DNA from 2 places in the Roseibium sp. ROS1 genome. Region 2 is predicted to be linked to the other one. Evidence: predicted binding sites of a transcription regulator. Region 2 holds the regulator's gene; the other holds the start of a gene.

Region 1 (7,963 bases), on a different contig from region 2:
GGTTCGAACAACAGAACCATCAAGGCCAGTCGCCAGCTATGTTCGGCAGTGCTCTCCGGCCTGCCGCCGGATGTCGATCCCGAGCGAAGCGTGTCCTTCAGCTGCTCTGCAGCCTGAAGGAAGTCCAGCAGGCCCGTCAGTCTGGTGTGGGAAATTTCAGGAAGATCGAGGGAAGGGGGCGTCTTTGTCATGGCGGCCAGATTATTGCGGGCCACCGCGCCAGACGAGTTACCGCATAATTTATGCGGCATCCTGTTCTTCACGGACCAGCCGCGCAAACCGTCCGTCTGACAGCGGCAGGCGCGAAATCCGGATGATGCTCTCCGGGATGGTCATTTCCGGGAAATCGACGTGTTCCGTTCGGTAGACAATGTCCGGAGCATCCGGCTCGAACCAGCCATAGTCGGTCAGTCTGTGCTCCGTTGCCCGGATGCCTTCGGACGCAAAACGCCATAGGGGCCGGTTCAGAAACTCGTTCACCGGTGCGCGCCATTCGCAGGCACGCGGTACGGACATGGCCAGCAGCCTGTGTGTGAGGTCGCAGACCAGATGCACGGGAATCGCGGACCGGGAGACAAGATCAAGCAGGGCCTTGTCGGCGGCGCTCTCCGGACGTGCCCTCAGCAGACGGGTGATCTTCGCCCTGTCGCTGTCGTCCGGCTGCGACTTGCCGCTCTCCCAGCGCGATATCCTCGTCTGCGAGACGCCAAGTTCATGCGCCAGAGCTTCCTGCTTGACCCGGTTCAGTACGCGCCAGCGCCGCAGCGACGGTCCAAGACTGCTTTCAAGAACGGCGGTTTCTGTTTGCATGGTGCAAGTGTAACGCGTCCCGGGAATTTTGTGCAGCGGGAAAAGAAGGCACGGCTCACCTGAGCAGGTGTCCGCGCCACCTGTGGGATCAGCGGTACTTCTCGATGAACGCGTCGATCGACAACTTGCGAAAATCGGGCAGCCGCTGCTTCAGCTCTTCATGGGACCAGTCCCACCAGGAGATATCGATCAGCGCCTGTTCCTGTTGTCCGGTGAATCGCCGTTTGATTTCCCTGGCGGCCACACCGCCAACAACGGTGTAAGGGGCGACATCCTTGGAGACGACTGCCCCGGCTGCAACAATAGCTCCGGTGCCGATCGAGACGCCGGCAAGCACCGTGACATTGTGGCCGATCCACACATCATGGCCAATGGTGACCCAGTCGTCCTTGCGCCACTGGAAGAAATCCGCGTCGTCCTCGCCAAGGTCATAGGCAGCAGCGCGGTAGGTGAAGTGGTGCTGGGAGGCGCGCCAGGTTGCGTGGTTTCCCGGATTGATGCGGACGCGACGGGCGATTGAACAGAACTTGCCGATGGTCGACCAGACGACATCGCCTTCCTGCACGATATAGGAATAGTCCCCCATGCTGCTTTCGCGCATTTCCGTGCGTGCGCCAACCTCGGTCCAGATGCCGAGATCACAATTCAGCACCCTGGCCTCCGGATGAATGTTCGGGGCTTCGGTGAGGGAAGGCTTCTGGGTCGGGGCGGACATGGATGCTCCATATAGCGTTGGAAGGAGTGCGGAAACGGTTTGTAGCCGTGTTGCTGGCACCGGTCGTGACGCTTTGATGACACTGGCGTGACTTCCGTTACTTTTTTTGCATGCATCCACAGCGGTGAAAACGGCATTTGGCGGGTAGAAGCCTTGTATTTGAGCACTGATTTCCGAGTTAATTTCAGCCAGGCATATGTGACGCCGAGGGGGCCCGGAAAGCGCTGAGAGCGCAGCGGAATTCCCGCCGGAGATGGTTGTTCTGCCGATGCTTCAGGCAGGGATGTCATTGATTTGTCATAAAATTTTGGGCTCCCCGACAAAGGAATGTCATTTTTCTGTAATGGTCCGGTGGCTCTTGTCGCGCAGCACGACGAACACAACGGACAGGGCTGGCGCGTGATTCAATTTCAGGAAGTCACCAAGACCTTCGGGTCTCGGACCGCGGTCAACAAAGTAAGTTTTAATATCGAAAGACCGCAGATGGTCGGGATCATCGGTCGGTCCGGTGCCGGCAAGTCAACCTTGCTGCGCATGATCAACCGGCTGACCCCCGCCAGCGCCGGACAGATCCTGTTCGATGGCCGGGACATTCTCAGCCTGAAAGGCGGCATGATGCGCCGCTGGCAGCGCGACTGCGCCATGGTGTTCCAGCAGTTCAACCTGGTGCCGCGCCTGGATGTTGTCACCAACGTCATGTTGGGGCGCCTCAACGGTCACGGCACCTTGAAGAGCCTCTTCAACATCTTCAGCCAGGAAGACGTCAATTCGGCGCTTGGTGCGCTCGACAGACTGGGCATTGCCCAGGAAGCCACCAAGCGGGCCGAGGAACTGTCCGGTGGTCAGCAGCAGCGTGTTGCGATTGCCCGCGCTCTTATGCAGGACCCGCACATGATCCTGGCGGACGAGCCGATTGCCTCGCTCGATCCGATGAATGCCAAGATCGTCATGGATGCGCTGCGTGAAATTCACGAGCGCGACAACAAGATCGTCATCTGCAACCTGCACACGCTCGACACTGCCCGGACCTATTGCGACCGGGTGATTGGCATGCGCGACGGTTTCCTCGTGTTCGACGGGGCGCCGGAAGCGCTGACCACGGCTGTCGCACGCGAAATCTACGGTGCCGATGAGAGCTTTAACGAGGCGGCGACATCCACCGCCATCGATGCCGGCCAGTCCGGTTCCAGAGAATCCGCCGGTGCGATGACCCCGGCGGCAGCAGCGGTCTGATCCGGCTGCGCACCCGCTTAACGTCATCAAAATTGAGAACTCTCGGGGAGTGTCCCAAATGAAACTCGTTGCTAAAGTTGCTGCGCTTGCTGCCGTCAGCATGATCGCTCTGAACGCTTCTGTTGCCGGTGCAGCGGAAATCACGGAATTCCGTATCGGCCTGCTCGGCGGCGAAAATGCTTCCGACCGTCTGCGTGCCAACGAATGCCTGCGCGAAAAGACCGAGGAACTGCTCGGCGTTCCGACAAAGCTGTTTGCTCCGGCAGACTACAACGGCGTTATCGAAGGCCTGCTCGGCGGTAACCTCGACATGGCCTGGCTCGGTGCTTCCGGCTACGCAAAAGTCTTCCTGACCGACCCGGAAGCCGTTGAGCCGGTTCTGGTCAAGGTCAACAACGACGGCAGCTACGGCTACTACTCCATCGGTTTTGCCCGCGTCGACAGCGAGATCAACTCCCTGGAAGACATGAAGGGCAAGACCTTCGGCTTCGGCGACCCGAACTCCACGTCCGGTTACCTGATCCCGTCCATCGAAATCCCGAAACTCGGCTACTCCATGAAGCCGGGTGAGTATTTCTCCGACGTCGTCTTCACCGGTGGTCACGAGCAGACCATCGTTGCCGTATTCAACGGCGACATTGCCGGCGGTGTGACCTGGGCTGACGGTCTTGGCGAATGGGAAGACGGCTACAATTCCGGCGCTCTGCGCAAGGCAACCGATGCGGGTCTGGTCGACATGACCGAGATCAAGGAAATCTGGCGTTCGCCGGTGATCCCGGAAGGCCCGGTTGTCCTGTCCAAGAAGCTGCCGGACGACATCAAGGCAAAGATGACCGAGTTGATGGCCAACCTCGTCAAGGAAGACAAGGAATGTGGTTACGGCGTGATGGCCGGTGAAGCACGCGGCTTCGAACCGATCACCCATGCGGCTTACGAATCCATCGTCGCTGCCCGTAAGGCAAAGAGCGAGTAATCGGAATTTCCGATCTCCGCGCGGGCCGGTCTCCGGCCCGCGTTTTCTCAAGTATCGGCCAGCGGAATCGACTTTCCGCAAGAAGTGGCTCCACAGGGCCAGGATCACCAGGTTTCGAAGGATTGATCCAGCTAAGCCACCCCGCTTCGGATGAAGTGAGCATCAAGTAAAGGTCCCAAACAATGGCTGTTGCCGCACTCGAGCAGGAAATCCTGTCCATGCGCAAACGCCGCCAGCTCTATTCATTGATAGGGTTGCTGCTGGTCGTAGCGGTTCTGGTCTCCGGTTATTCGAAATCCAATTCGATGAATTCCGGCGGATTTATTCAGGGTCTTTCCAAATTCTTCGACTATCCGGGCGAGATCGTCGTTGAAGCCTTTGAAGCCGGCCCGGCCTTTTTCTCGCTGATGCTGCAGTTCGTTCCGGCCATGCTGGAAACCTTGAACATTGCCGCGGTTGCGACCCTTCTGGGCGGCGCGATGGCGGTGGTGCTGGCGATGGCCTCCACACGCAATGTCGACAGCTGGGGACCGTTGATCCCGGTAGTCCGCCGCATCATGGACATCACACGTGCCTTTCCCGAATTGATCATTGCGCTGTTCCTGATCTTCGTGCTCGGCTCTAGCCCCGTACCAGCCATGATCGCCGTTGCGTTTCATACCGCAGGTGCGCTCGGCAAACTCTTTTCCGAAGTGAACGAGAACATCGACCGCAAGCCCATCGAGGGCCTGTCGGCCTGTGGGGCCAGCTGGCTGCAACGCATCCGGTTTGCGGTGCTGCCCCAGGTGGCGCCGAACTATCTCAGCTATTTCCTACTGCGCCTTGAAATCAATGTGCGTGCTTCTGCCATTCTCGGCTTCGTTGGCGCTGGCGGCATCGGCCAGGAACTTCGCCGCACGATCGGCTGGGGCAAGGGTGCAGGCGATGAAACCGCCGCTATCTTCGTCCTTCTGTTCATAACCATCATGGCCATCGACCAACTGTCGTCCTATCTGCGCGGCAAGCTGGTCGGGTCCGGCCGGGCGCATTGAGGGGAAATCTCATGACCGTCGATACGCTCGAAACACCCGTCACCCAGGCTCTGGTCTGGAACCAGGTCCGCCGGCGCGCATGGCTCACTGTCGTCGTGCCGCTCGCGATCTTCACCTACCTCGTTTACACGTGGTTCGCCTTCGGGGTGCCGGAACTGCTCTCTCGTGCCCAGCCGGAACGGGCGGTGATTCTGGCAACGGATAGCGTCGCCTACAAAGTTCACGTCACAAAGAGCTTCCGGGACAACGAGTTCGAAGTTGCGATCGAAGGCGAGCGCACCGCTACCTACGACAACGCCAAGGTGCCTGACTGGGTGCAGCTCAGCGGCGAAAATGGTGTAGTTGACCTCGGCGATGGCTACAAGGTCGAGATCGATGGCAGGACAGCCCTGTTCACCATCCCGGGCTATGGCGTGGTGGAGGGCACCGCGACTGCCGATGGTGTCGAAACGGTTCTGCCGGCAGGGCCGGCACCGGACTGGATCAAGATCGACCCGCGCAAGCTCGATGTGCGCCCGACCCTTGATCGGCGCCTTCAGGTCACCAAGACGAAGATCGAGGTTCACAACTATTTCGGCGGTTGGGAGAACTTCTGGTTTCCGTTCCGCTCACCACTTTACGGCATGTCCTTCAGCCAGCTTTATGCGTTGGCGTTGAGCTCGGACCGAATGGATCCGGAAACGTCGAACATCTGGTTCATCGTGAACGAGTTTCTGGAAAACCCTGACTGGCAGCACGGCAAGGTTCTTACCGCCTTGTTCGAAACCATCATGATGGCCGTTCTCGGCACTCTCACGGCCGCATTCTTCGGATTGCCGCTGGCGTTTCTTGCAGCTCGCAACTTCACGCCGTCGAAGCTGCTTCGGTTCGGAACACGCCGCCTCTTCGACTTCCTGCGTGGCATCGACATGCTGATCTGGTCGCTGATCTTCATTCGCGCCTTCGGTCTCGGGCCGCTGACAGGAGCTCTGGCAATAGCCTTCACCGATACCGGTTCGCTCGGCAAACTGTTTTCCGAAGCGCTGGAGAACATCGACAACAAGCAGGTCGAGGGCGTGAGGGCGACCGGCGCCAATCAGATCCAGCGGTATCGCTACGGTGTGATCCCGCAGATCCTGCCGGTCTTCGTGTCCCAGGTCCTCTACTACCTGGAATCGAACACCAGGTCAGCCACGGTCATCGGTGCTCTCGGGGCAGGGGGGATCGGTCTCTTGCTGGTCGAAACCATGAAGACCTCGCGCGATTGGGAAAACACCAGCTACATCATCATCCTGACAATCATTGTCGTGATCCTGATGGATCAGACCTCAGGTTGGCTGCGCCGGAAGCTGATTGAAGGCAAATAGGTCCGTCTGACCTGAAAGTGATAAACCCGGCGCGGTAACGGCACCGGGTTTATCTTGATAACTGCAGGTACCCCCTTTTTGCCGCATTTATGTCGCGCTAGCGTGTCAGCGTTCGGAAATTGCTTCGAAGCTGCGGAGGGGGCTGTGCGCCAGGGCATGCGAAATCATCTTGTGAATGTTGCGTTCGGAACCGGTCTGTCCATGATGGCCATGGCAGGATCGGCCTTTGCGATCGAAAGCTGTGTTGCATCCCTGAAGAAACAGGCTGTTGCCGCAGGCGTCCGACCGGACATTGCCGAGCGCATGCTGTCAGGTGCAACTTTTGACGAAAAGGTCATCCGGTTCTCGACGTCCCAGCCCGAGCACAAGACCGAAATCTGGGATTACATGGCCTTTCTGGTCGACGCGCAGCGGATCCAGGACGGCAAGGCAAATCTGAAAAAACACAACAGCACACTCACCTCCATCGAAAAGCGGTACGGTGTCGACCGGCACGTGGTTCTGGCGGTCTGGGGCATCGAGAGTGACTACGGCAACTTCCGCGGCGATTTCTACACCCCACATGCTTTGGCCAATCTGGTTTGCGCCGGCAAACGGCGTCAGAAATACTTCCAGGGCGAACTGATCAAGACCATGCAGATTGCTTCACGAGGGGATGTACCGGCCAAAGACTTCGTCGGCTCCTGGGCAGGGGCTTTCGGGCAAACCCAGTTCATGCCAAGCACCTACAACAGTCTCGCGGTCGACTTTGACGGTGACGGCCGCAAGGATCTGGTGAATTCCGTCCCCGATGCCCTGGCTTCAACGGCTAACTTTCTGAAAAATGCCGGATGGAGCAACAGCCGGCCCTGGGGATACGAGGTCAAGGCACCGAAGAGTTACAGTGGGCCGTCGGGTCTGAAGAACTATTCCTCCCTGTCGACCTGGGCCAAAAGAGGCTTCAGCAAAATCGACGGCGGCGCTCTTTCCGGCAATCTGGATGCAGCGCTGATCCAGCCGGCAGGAGCGGGTGGCCCGTCCTTCCTGGTGACCCGCAACTTCCGGGCTCTGCGTTCCTACAATGCATCAACGTCCTATGGTCTGGCGATCGCCCTTTTGTCGGAACTCGTATCAGGCGGCGATCCGTTCAAGACACCCTGGCCGACGGACAACCCCGGTCTTTCCCGTGCTCAGCGTGTGGAGCTGCAGAAGCTTCTCAACCGCAACGGCTTCAACGTCGGTGAACCGGACGGGAAGGTCGGCCCGGCCACACGTGAAGGCATCCGCAAGGCCGAGGCACGCCACGGCCTCCCGGTAACAGGACGTCCGTCCTGGAATGTGTACTCGGTGCTGGGGGGGAAATAGCCCACGGGCAATCGGCTGAAATAGGGTGAACCTGCTTGACAGGTGCCGCTCAGGAAGCGTTCTGGGGAATGGAAAGCGGCACACTGCAATGGAGGCAGCTTCTGTTCCGGCCCGTTTTCTTGGCCTGGTACATGGCCTCGTCCGCGGTCCTGAGAAGCTCATATTCGAGGTCCGGGCCGTTCGCCTGAACCGAGACCCCGACACTTGCGCCGACTGTCCTGTCCACCGCCCCTTTGATCGGGATCGGCAGGTTGATGTCGTAAACGATCCTGTCTGCCAAGGCAGATAGACTGTCCGCGTCAGTGCGCCGTGTCGACAGGATCAGGAATTCGTCGCCGCCCATCCGGATGATCGTCTCATCTTGTTGCAGCAAATCCGACAACCGTTCCGCCACTGCCTTGATGACCTGATCTCCGACCGAATGGCCATGGTGATCGTTGACGGTCTTGAACCGGTCCAGATCGATCAGAATGGCGGCAACCTTGACGCCGGGGCCCACGCTGAGCCGGGT
Region 2 (7,963 bases):
CCTTGCCATCAGCCATCAGCGCTGCGACTTCAGCAGCATCCAAGGTTGCGCAGGCGCGGATTGCGTCGGGTGACTTGAAGTCGACGACCAGCATGGACACCGGCCCCTTCGTCTGCGTCTGCAGCGTGAAGCGGCCGTCGAATTTCAGCGACGTGCCCAAGAGGCTGGTCAGAACGATCGCTTCCGCCAGCAGGCGCGAGACCGGTTCCGGATAGGCATGCCGGTCAAGAATTTTTTCCAGGACAGGACCAAGCGCGACCGCACGGCCGCGCACGTCGAGCCCTTCCACGGCAAAGGGCCGGACAGCGTCCAGCCCTGCAGGCGTAATGCCCAGTTCATCAAGATTAAGTGCCACTTGGCTTGCCTTATGCTGCGCCGAAGCACCAGGCCAGAATGCCCTTTTGGGCATGGAGCCGGTTTTCGGCTTCGTCAAACACAACGGAGTTGGGACCGTCCATGACGTCCGAGGTGACTTCCTCACCCCGGTGGGCCGGCAGGCAATGCATGAACAGGGCGTCCTGGTTTGCCTCAGCCATCAGGCGTTTATTGACCTGATAGGCGCTGAGGAGGTTGTGACGCGATTCCGCATCGTCATCACCCATGGACACCCAGCAGTCGGTCACGACACAGTCGGTCCCCTTGACTGCCTCATATGGGTCCGTCGTGACCTGAATGGAACCACCCTTGGCACGAGCAGTTTCAATCAGGTCCATCGGCGGCGCCAGTTCGCCCGGCGTCGCGATGCGCAATTCGAAATCGAAGCGCGGCGCGGCATGAATCCAGGAAGCCAGCACGTTGTTGCTGTCACCGGTCCAGGCAACGCTCTTGCCCTTGATCGAACCGCGATGCTCTTCAAAGGTCAACAGATCCGCCATGATCTGACAGGGATGCGAGAGCTTGGTCAGGCCGTTGATCACCGGCACTGTCGCATTTTCTGCAAGTTCACGCAGGTCGTTGTGATCGAGGATGCGGATCATGATCGCGTCGACGAAACGCGACAGAACCTGCGCCGTATCGGCGATTGTCTCTCCGCGGCCGAGCTGCATTTCCGCACCGGTCAGCATCAAGGTCTCGCCGCCAAGCTCGCGCATGCCGACATCGAAGGAAATGCGCGTACGGGTCGATGGTTGTTCGAAGATCATGGCCAGCACTTTGCCGGCCAGAGGGCCCTGGCCGCGATGCACACCGTTGCGGCTCGACTTGATCTTCCGGCTGGTGTCCAGGATGGCGCGCAGTTCGTCGCCTTCGAAGTCCGTCAGATCCAGAAAGTTCCGGTAGGTTCCGTTTGCGGTCATCAGGCCGCTCCTTCCGCCAATTTCGCTTCCATGGCGACAGCAGCCTGTTCCAGGCGCTCGACAGCAATGGAAATTTCCTCTTCGCTCATGGTCAGCGGCGGCATGATGCGCACCACGTTATCGCCGGCAGGAACTGCCAGCAGACCGGCTTCACGGGCTGCAAGCACATAATCTGCCACCGGCACCACGCATTTCAGACCGAGCATCAGGCCGTTGCCGCGCACTTCGGCCAGAACGTCCGGATGGCCGTCCACCAGTCCGGCCAGCTTCTGCTTGAAGCTGAGCCCCTTCTGACGGACACCTTCCAGGAACCCGTCTTCCAGAACGACATCCAGAACGGCATTGCCGACTGCCATGGCCAGCGGATTGCCGCCAAAGGTGGTGCCGTGGGTCCCGGGGGACAGCGCCGCTGCCGTTTCTGCCGTTGCAAGACATGCGCCCATCGGGAACCCGCCGCCGATACCCTTGGCGATTGCCATCAGGTCCGGTTCCACGCCCGTCCACTGGTGAGCGAACAGCTTGCCGGTCCGTCCGACACCGGTCTGGATCTCGTCGAAGATCAGCAGAATGCCGTTGTCATCACAGATCTTGCGCAGCGCACGCAGGAAATCGGTCGGAATTTCGCGGATACCGCCCTCGCCCTGCACGGGCTCGATCGCGATTGCGGCCGTTTGCGGACCGATGGCATCTTTCAGCGCATCCAGGTCTCCTGCCGGCACCTGATCGAAACCGGGAGCCTTCGGGCCGAAGCCCTCAAGATATTTCGCCTGGCCGCCAGCCGCGATGGTCGCGATGGTCCGGCCATGGAAAGCGCCTTCGAAGGTCACGATGTGGAACCGCTCGGGGTTGCCGTTGTCATAATGATAACGGCGCGCGCATTTGATGGCAGCTTCCATCGCTTCCGCGCCGGAATTCACGAACAGCACCTTGTCGGCAAAGGTTTCCGCGCACAGGCGCTGCGCCAGCCGTTCGCCATCCGGGATCTGGTGCAGGTTGGAGGTATGCCACAGCTTGGCTGCCTGATCCTGCAACGCCTTGACCAAATGCGGATGGGCATGACCGAGTGCGTTGACCGCGATGCCGGAACCGCAATCGAGGAATCGTCGGCCATCGGTGGTAACCAGCCAGACGCCTTCCCCATGATCGAAAGACAGGTTCGATCTTGCGTAATTTCCGAATAGTGCAGTCGCGGACATAACCTCGTTTGTCTCCTTTAAACGCCCCTGCTGTCCCTGCGTCGCCCCGACGCCGGGCCGTCACCTTGAAAAGATGCCGAAGGGCCAAAACGCAACGTGCCGCCCCGATGAGGCGGCACGCAGCGGCTTTCTTATACACTGCCGGTACCATGCACTGTCAATGGAAATGGCGCACAAGACATTTCATGTGCCGCAGAGGGCGGATTTCATAAAATTCTCAATGACCTCGCCATAATTGGGGAAAAGTCGTTTCATCCCCAACTGGTTTGGGTCGAGTGGTTGCCTGACAAATTAACGTTATTGTAACCTCTCAGCAATCAGACACGAGATCTCGTGAGGCAAATCACCAAGAGGCACTAGATCTGCCAGCATTAAGCGTGCTTGCGCATGCTTAACACGGGGTTAATGGCCGCAGGACGGTCAAACTAAAGGGTGCGGCAATGAGTTGGACAAACGAACGAGTTGAGCTTCTCAAAAAGCTTTGGGGCGACGGCTTGAGCGCAAGCCAGATCGCAGGCGAACTGGGTGGTGTTACCCGTAACGCCGTGATCGGCAAGGTGCACCGCCTTGGCCTGTCCGGCCGCGCCAAGTCCACCTCTTCAAGCGCCAAGCCGCGCCGGCCGCGCACCGCAGCTCCTGCAACGGGTGCAGCGCCGAAGAAACCGACGACGTCACATCCGCAGTCGATCGGCGCGACGGCCCTTAAAGCAGACATCTCGCCTGCACCAGTGGTGGCCGCCAAGCCGCGCGTAGAGCCGATTGCAGAGCTCGTTCCGATCTCGCAGCGCGCAACCATCCTGACGCTGACCGAGCGGACCTGCAAATGGCCGATTGGCGACCCGGCGACCGACGACTTCTACTTCTGCGGCCGCCAGTCCGATGCCGGCGTCCCCTACTGCGCTCATCACTGCAAGATCGCGTATCAGCCGGTCGCCGACCGCCGCCGCGATCGCAAGACGATGGCTCAGGCAGGCTGATAGCCTCGCACCTAACCAATTCATGAGAAAGCCCGCCATCTGGCGGGCTTTTTTTTGTTTGGGCCTTCCATTGACCAGATGCCCGACCCCGACCAGTGACCTCCCACGGCTTGTTCTTGGCACCGATCCATGTCGTTTCCGTTCCATCAAATCAAACCTTGTTTGACCGCTCCGCCACGACAGGGACCGCAGGATCAGCCCCGACACCGACACATCTGATGGGGTGGTCGCAGAAGAGAACCTTGTTCCGCGAAAGGCACATAACCGCTGAGAAACAAAAAGCCCGCTTGAAAGCGGGCTCCTTAATTCCATTCTGCAAGTTGCGCTCAGGCAGTGGCAGAGGTGAACTGGTCATTGAAGGCGTATCCGGCACCACGGACGGTACGGATAGGATCCTTCGCCTTGCCCTTGTTCAGAGCCTTGCGCAAGCGACCGACGTGAACATCGACAGTGCGTTCGTCCACGTAGACATCGTGACCCCAGACCCCATCCAGCAGTTGTTCGCGGGAGAAGACACGGCCAGGCGATGTCATCAGGAATTCCAGCAGGCGGAATTCCGTCGGCCCCAGGTGTATTTCCTTGGTGTTGCGGCGAACGCGGTGCGTTTCGCGATCCAGTTCGATATCGCCGGATCGCAACATGCTGGACACCACTTCCGGACTTGCCCGGCGCAGGATGGCGCGCACGCGGGCCATCAATTCCGGTACCGAGAAGGGCTTGACCACGTAGTCGTCGGCACCGGTCGACAGGCCGCGGATGCGCTCTGCTTCCTCACCGCGTGCCGTCAGCATGATGACCGGCAGGCGCTCGGTGTCTTCGCGCGCCCGCAGGCGGCGGCACAGTTCAATTCCGGACAGGCCCGGCAGCATCCAGTCGAGCAGCAACAGATCCGGCAGGCTTTCCCGCAGGCGGATTTCCGCCTCGTCACCCCGGACACAGGACTCGACCGAGTACCCTTCCGCTTCCAAATTGTATCTCAATAGAAGGCTGAGCGGTTCTTCGTCTTCAACGATGAGCACCTTCGGCATACATCTCGCTCCAATTACCGCAACCGGCGCCGAAGCGCCGGCCGTTAAGATCTTCTGCAAATCCGACGATTACCGGCGGGTCAGACCGCGCCTGTTTCGTCGACCTTTGCCCGGTCTTCCGGCAAACGCTCGCCAGTGACCATGTAGTAGACGTTCTCGGCGATGTTCGTCGCGTGATCGCCGATGCGCTCGATGTTCTTTGCGCAGAACAAGAGATGGACGCACTGGGTAATGACCCGCGGGTCTTCCATCATGTAGGTCAGGAGCTCGCGGAAGATCGATGTGTAGATCGCGTCGACTTCGGCGTCAGCTTCCTGAACCCGGCGGGCGGCTTCCGCATCCTTGCGGGCGTAGGCATCCAGCACCTGCTTGAGCTGCGAAAGAGCGAGTTCCGTCATGTGCTCCACACCGATCGCGAGCTTCTTGGACTGCAAGTCGCTGTCGATGGCGATGACGCGCTTGGCAACGTTCTTGGCAAGATCGCCAACACGCTCCAAGTCATTGGCAATGCGCGTTGCGGCAGTGATTTCACGCAGGTCCTGCCCCATCGGCTGGCGGCGGACGATCAGCTCGATCAGCTTCACTTCAAGTTCGTTGTAAAGGCTGTCCAGACGGACATCGCCCTTGATCGTCGCCTTGGCAAGCTCCAGATCCTGCGACACCAGCGCGGACACCGCATCGGCGAAAGCCTTTTCGGCAATACCACCCATTTCGGCAACCTTGCCGGCCATGGCCGTCAGTTCGTCATCGTAAGCCGAGACTGTATGTTCAGACATCCTGTGTCCCCTTCAGAAACCTAAAAAATGCTTAGCCGAAGCGGCCCGTAATATAGTCCTGCGTACGCTTGTCCTTCGGATTGGTAAAGATGTCCTCCGTCAGACCTTCTTCAACCAAAATACCCAGGTGGAAGAACGCGGTACGCTGAGACACACGGGCAGCCTGCTGCATCGAGTGGGTCACGATCACGATGGTGAAGTTTTCCCGCAGTTCGTCGATCAGCTCTTCCACCTTCGCGGTCGCGATGGGGTCGAGCGCCGAGCACGGTTCGTCCATCAGGATCACTTCCGGGCTGACGGCAATCGCACGGGCAATGCACAGACGCTGCTGCTGACCGCCCGACATGCCGGTGCCCGGCTCGTCCAGACGGTTCTTGACTTCTTCCCAAAGCCCGGCCTTCTGCAGGCTGGAGGCAACGATTTCATCAAGCTCGGACTTGTTGCGGGCCAGACCATGGATCCGCGGACCGTACGCAATGTTGTCGTAGATCGACTTGGGAAACGGGTTCGGCTTCTGGAAAACCATGCCAACCTTGGCGCGCAGCTGTACGGGATCGACCTTGGGATCGTAGATGTCCTCACCGTCGATCTTGATCGACCCTTCCACACGGCAGATATCGATGGTGTCGTTCATGCGGTTGATCGTCCGCAGGAACGTCGACTTGCCACATCCGGAGGGACCGATGAAGGCAGTCACGGACCGCGGCTGGATCTCGATGTCCACGTCCTTGATGGCGTGGGTATCGCCATAATAGACCTGCACCTTGTTCGCGGAAATTTTGCTGTCGGTCATGGTTTTCGCCTGTTCAAAATTCGGCATCTCGTTCATCGGAGCAATCCTTACCAGCGGCGTTCAAACCTGCGGCGCAGGATGATAGCGATAATGTTCATGGTCATGAGGAAGACCAGCAGCACGATGATCCCGCCCCAAGCGCGTTCATAGAAGGCCGGGTCAGCACGTTTCGCCCACTCGTAGATCTGGGCCGGCATGGCCGAGTTCGGAGAGAAGAAACCGGCAGCCACACCGTCCGGGAAATTGGAGGCGATGAAACCGACCATCCCGATCAGGAGCAGCGGAGCGGTTTCCCCAAGCGCCTGTGCCAGACCGATGATCGTGCCGGTCAGAATGCCCGGCATGGCCAGCGGCAGGACATGGTGGAAGATCGACTGCATCTTGGAGGCGCCAATGCCAAGGGCCGCATCGCGGATGCTCGGCGGAACGGCCTTCAAGGAGGCGCGGGTGGAGATGATGATCGTCGGAAGTGTCATCAGCGTCAGCACCAGGCCACCGACCAGCGGTGCGGATTGCGGCAGATGCATGAACTGGATGAACACCGCCAGACCGAGAATACCGAACACGATGGACGGAACGGCGGCCAGGTTGGAGATATTCACCTCGATCAGATCTGTGAACTTGTTCTGCGGAGCGAACTCTTCCAGGTAGATGGAAGCGGCCACGCCGATCGGCAGCGACAGGAACAGCACCACCAGCATCATGAACAGCGACCCGATCATGGACGCCCCGATGCCGGCCTGCTCCGGACGGCTGTCGGAAGCATCGGTTCCGGTGATGAAGGCCCAGTTGAAGCGCTTCTCCAGAATGCCGGCGGACTGCATCTGGTCAGCCAGATCCAGGTGTGCGGCATCCAGGTTCTTGTCTTCGGCAAGATCCTCGCGCTTGACGCGGCCCTTCAGGTAGCCGTCGACACGGGATGAGGCGATCAGCTCGAAGGTTACCGTCGTGCCGATCTTGTCCGGGTTGGCAAGTGCATAGTCACGAACCGTTGCGGCAGCCCCTGAGGAGAACAGCTTCTGCAGGTCCTTTGCCGACATGTCGGTGGTGATGTTGAGACCGGCAAGTTCCTTGGCAAAGGCGTCGTCAATGATGGCCCGGTACTTGGAGGTCTTGACCACCGACTTTTCCGCTTCGGCAATCTGCTCCTGATTGAGCGGGACATCCACCTTCAGGAACGTCTGGCTGAAGGCGCCAAGGCCGTTGGAAAGGATTGCCCACAACAGCGCAACGAGGAAGAACAGGCCGATGCCGATGGCAATGATGCCGTAGAGCTTGAAGCGCGCTTCAGCGGCGTTGCGCTTTCTGGTCAGCGGATCGAGTTCGAGGATCGACGTGGTCTTGTGCGGGGTCGGAGCACTGGTCTTGCCCGACGGTGGCGTAAGGGTCGTGTCGGTCATTAGTCGTACTGCTCCCGATATTTGCGCACGATGTAGAGCGCGACGATGTTGAGCCCCAGGGTCACGACGAACAGGGTCATGCCGAGTGCGAAGGCGACAAGGGCTTCCGGGGAGGCAAAGTCGGCGTCGCCGGTGAGCTGGCTGACGATCTTCGCGGTTACGGTGGTCATCGCTTCGAGCGGGTTCATGCTGAGCCGGGCCGCAGCGCCGGCCCCCAGCACAACGATCATGGTTTCACCGATGGCGCGAGAGGCCGCCAGCAGGATAGCCCCGACGATCCCCGGCAGGGCCGCCGGCAGAATGACCTGCTTCACGGTTTCCGAATGGGTGGCACCAAGTCCGAGCGATCCGTCACGCATGGCCTGCGGCACAGCGTTGATGATGTCGTCGGAAAGCGAGCTCACGAAAGGGATCAGCATGATGCCCATGACAGCGCCCGCGGTGAACACCGAGGAAGCACCGGACATCCAGCTTACGCCAAGCGCACCGCCGGAGCCG

What was found. Region 2 encodes PhoB, which activates phosphate uptake and scavenging genes when phosphate is short. Its sites were predicted from a motif close to TGTCATNNANCTGTCAT; they were not measured.
Region 1: a site for PhoB is predicted at 1,591-1,607, ahead of ACYQ6M_RS10355 (DapH/DapD/GlmU-related protein). Genes of this name have one in related genera too.

What each region holds. Positions count from the first base shown of each region.
Region 1 covers NZ_BAAGIG010000002.1:466,248-474,210, forward strand. Annotated here, with positions in the region: gene ACYQ6M_RS10345 (HD domain-containing protein) at 1-191, opposite strand, end outside; gene ACYQ6M_RS10350 (helix-turn-helix domain-containing protein) at 241-810, opposite strand; gene ACYQ6M_RS10355 (DapH/DapD/GlmU-related protein) at 899-1,525, opposite strand; gene phnC (phosphonate ABC transporter ATP-binding protein) at 1,925-2,758, shown strand; gene phnD (phosphonate ABC transporter substrate-binding protein) at 2,817-3,731, shown strand; gene phnE (phosphonate ABC transporter, permease protein PhnE) at 3,914-4,762, shown strand; gene phnE (phosphonate ABC transporter, permease protein PhnE) at 4,774-6,108, shown strand; gene ACYQ6M_RS10380 (lytic murein transglycosylase) at 6,265-7,452, shown strand; gene ACYQ6M_RS10385 (diguanylate cyclase domain-containing protein) at 7,502-7,963, opposite strand, start outside.
Region 2 covers NZ_BAAGIG010000003.1:491,775-499,737, forward strand. Annotated here, with positions in the region: gene ACYQ6M_RS18395 (Hsp33 family molecular chaperone) at 1-355, opposite strand, end outside; gene argF (ornithine carbamoyltransferase) at 366-1,295, opposite strand; gene ACYQ6M_RS18405 (acetylornithine transaminase) at 1,295-2,491, opposite strand; gene ACYQ6M_RS18410 (GcrA family cell cycle regulator) at 2,932-3,468, shown strand; gene phoB (phosphate regulon transcriptional regulator PhoB) at 3,795-4,496, opposite strand; gene phoU (phosphate signaling complex protein PhoU) at 4,577-5,272, opposite strand; gene pstB (phosphate ABC transporter ATP-binding protein PstB) at 5,304-6,065, opposite strand; gene pstA (phosphate ABC transporter permease PstA) at 6,113-7,465, opposite strand; gene pstC (phosphate ABC transporter permease subunit PstC) at 7,465-7,963, opposite strand, start outside.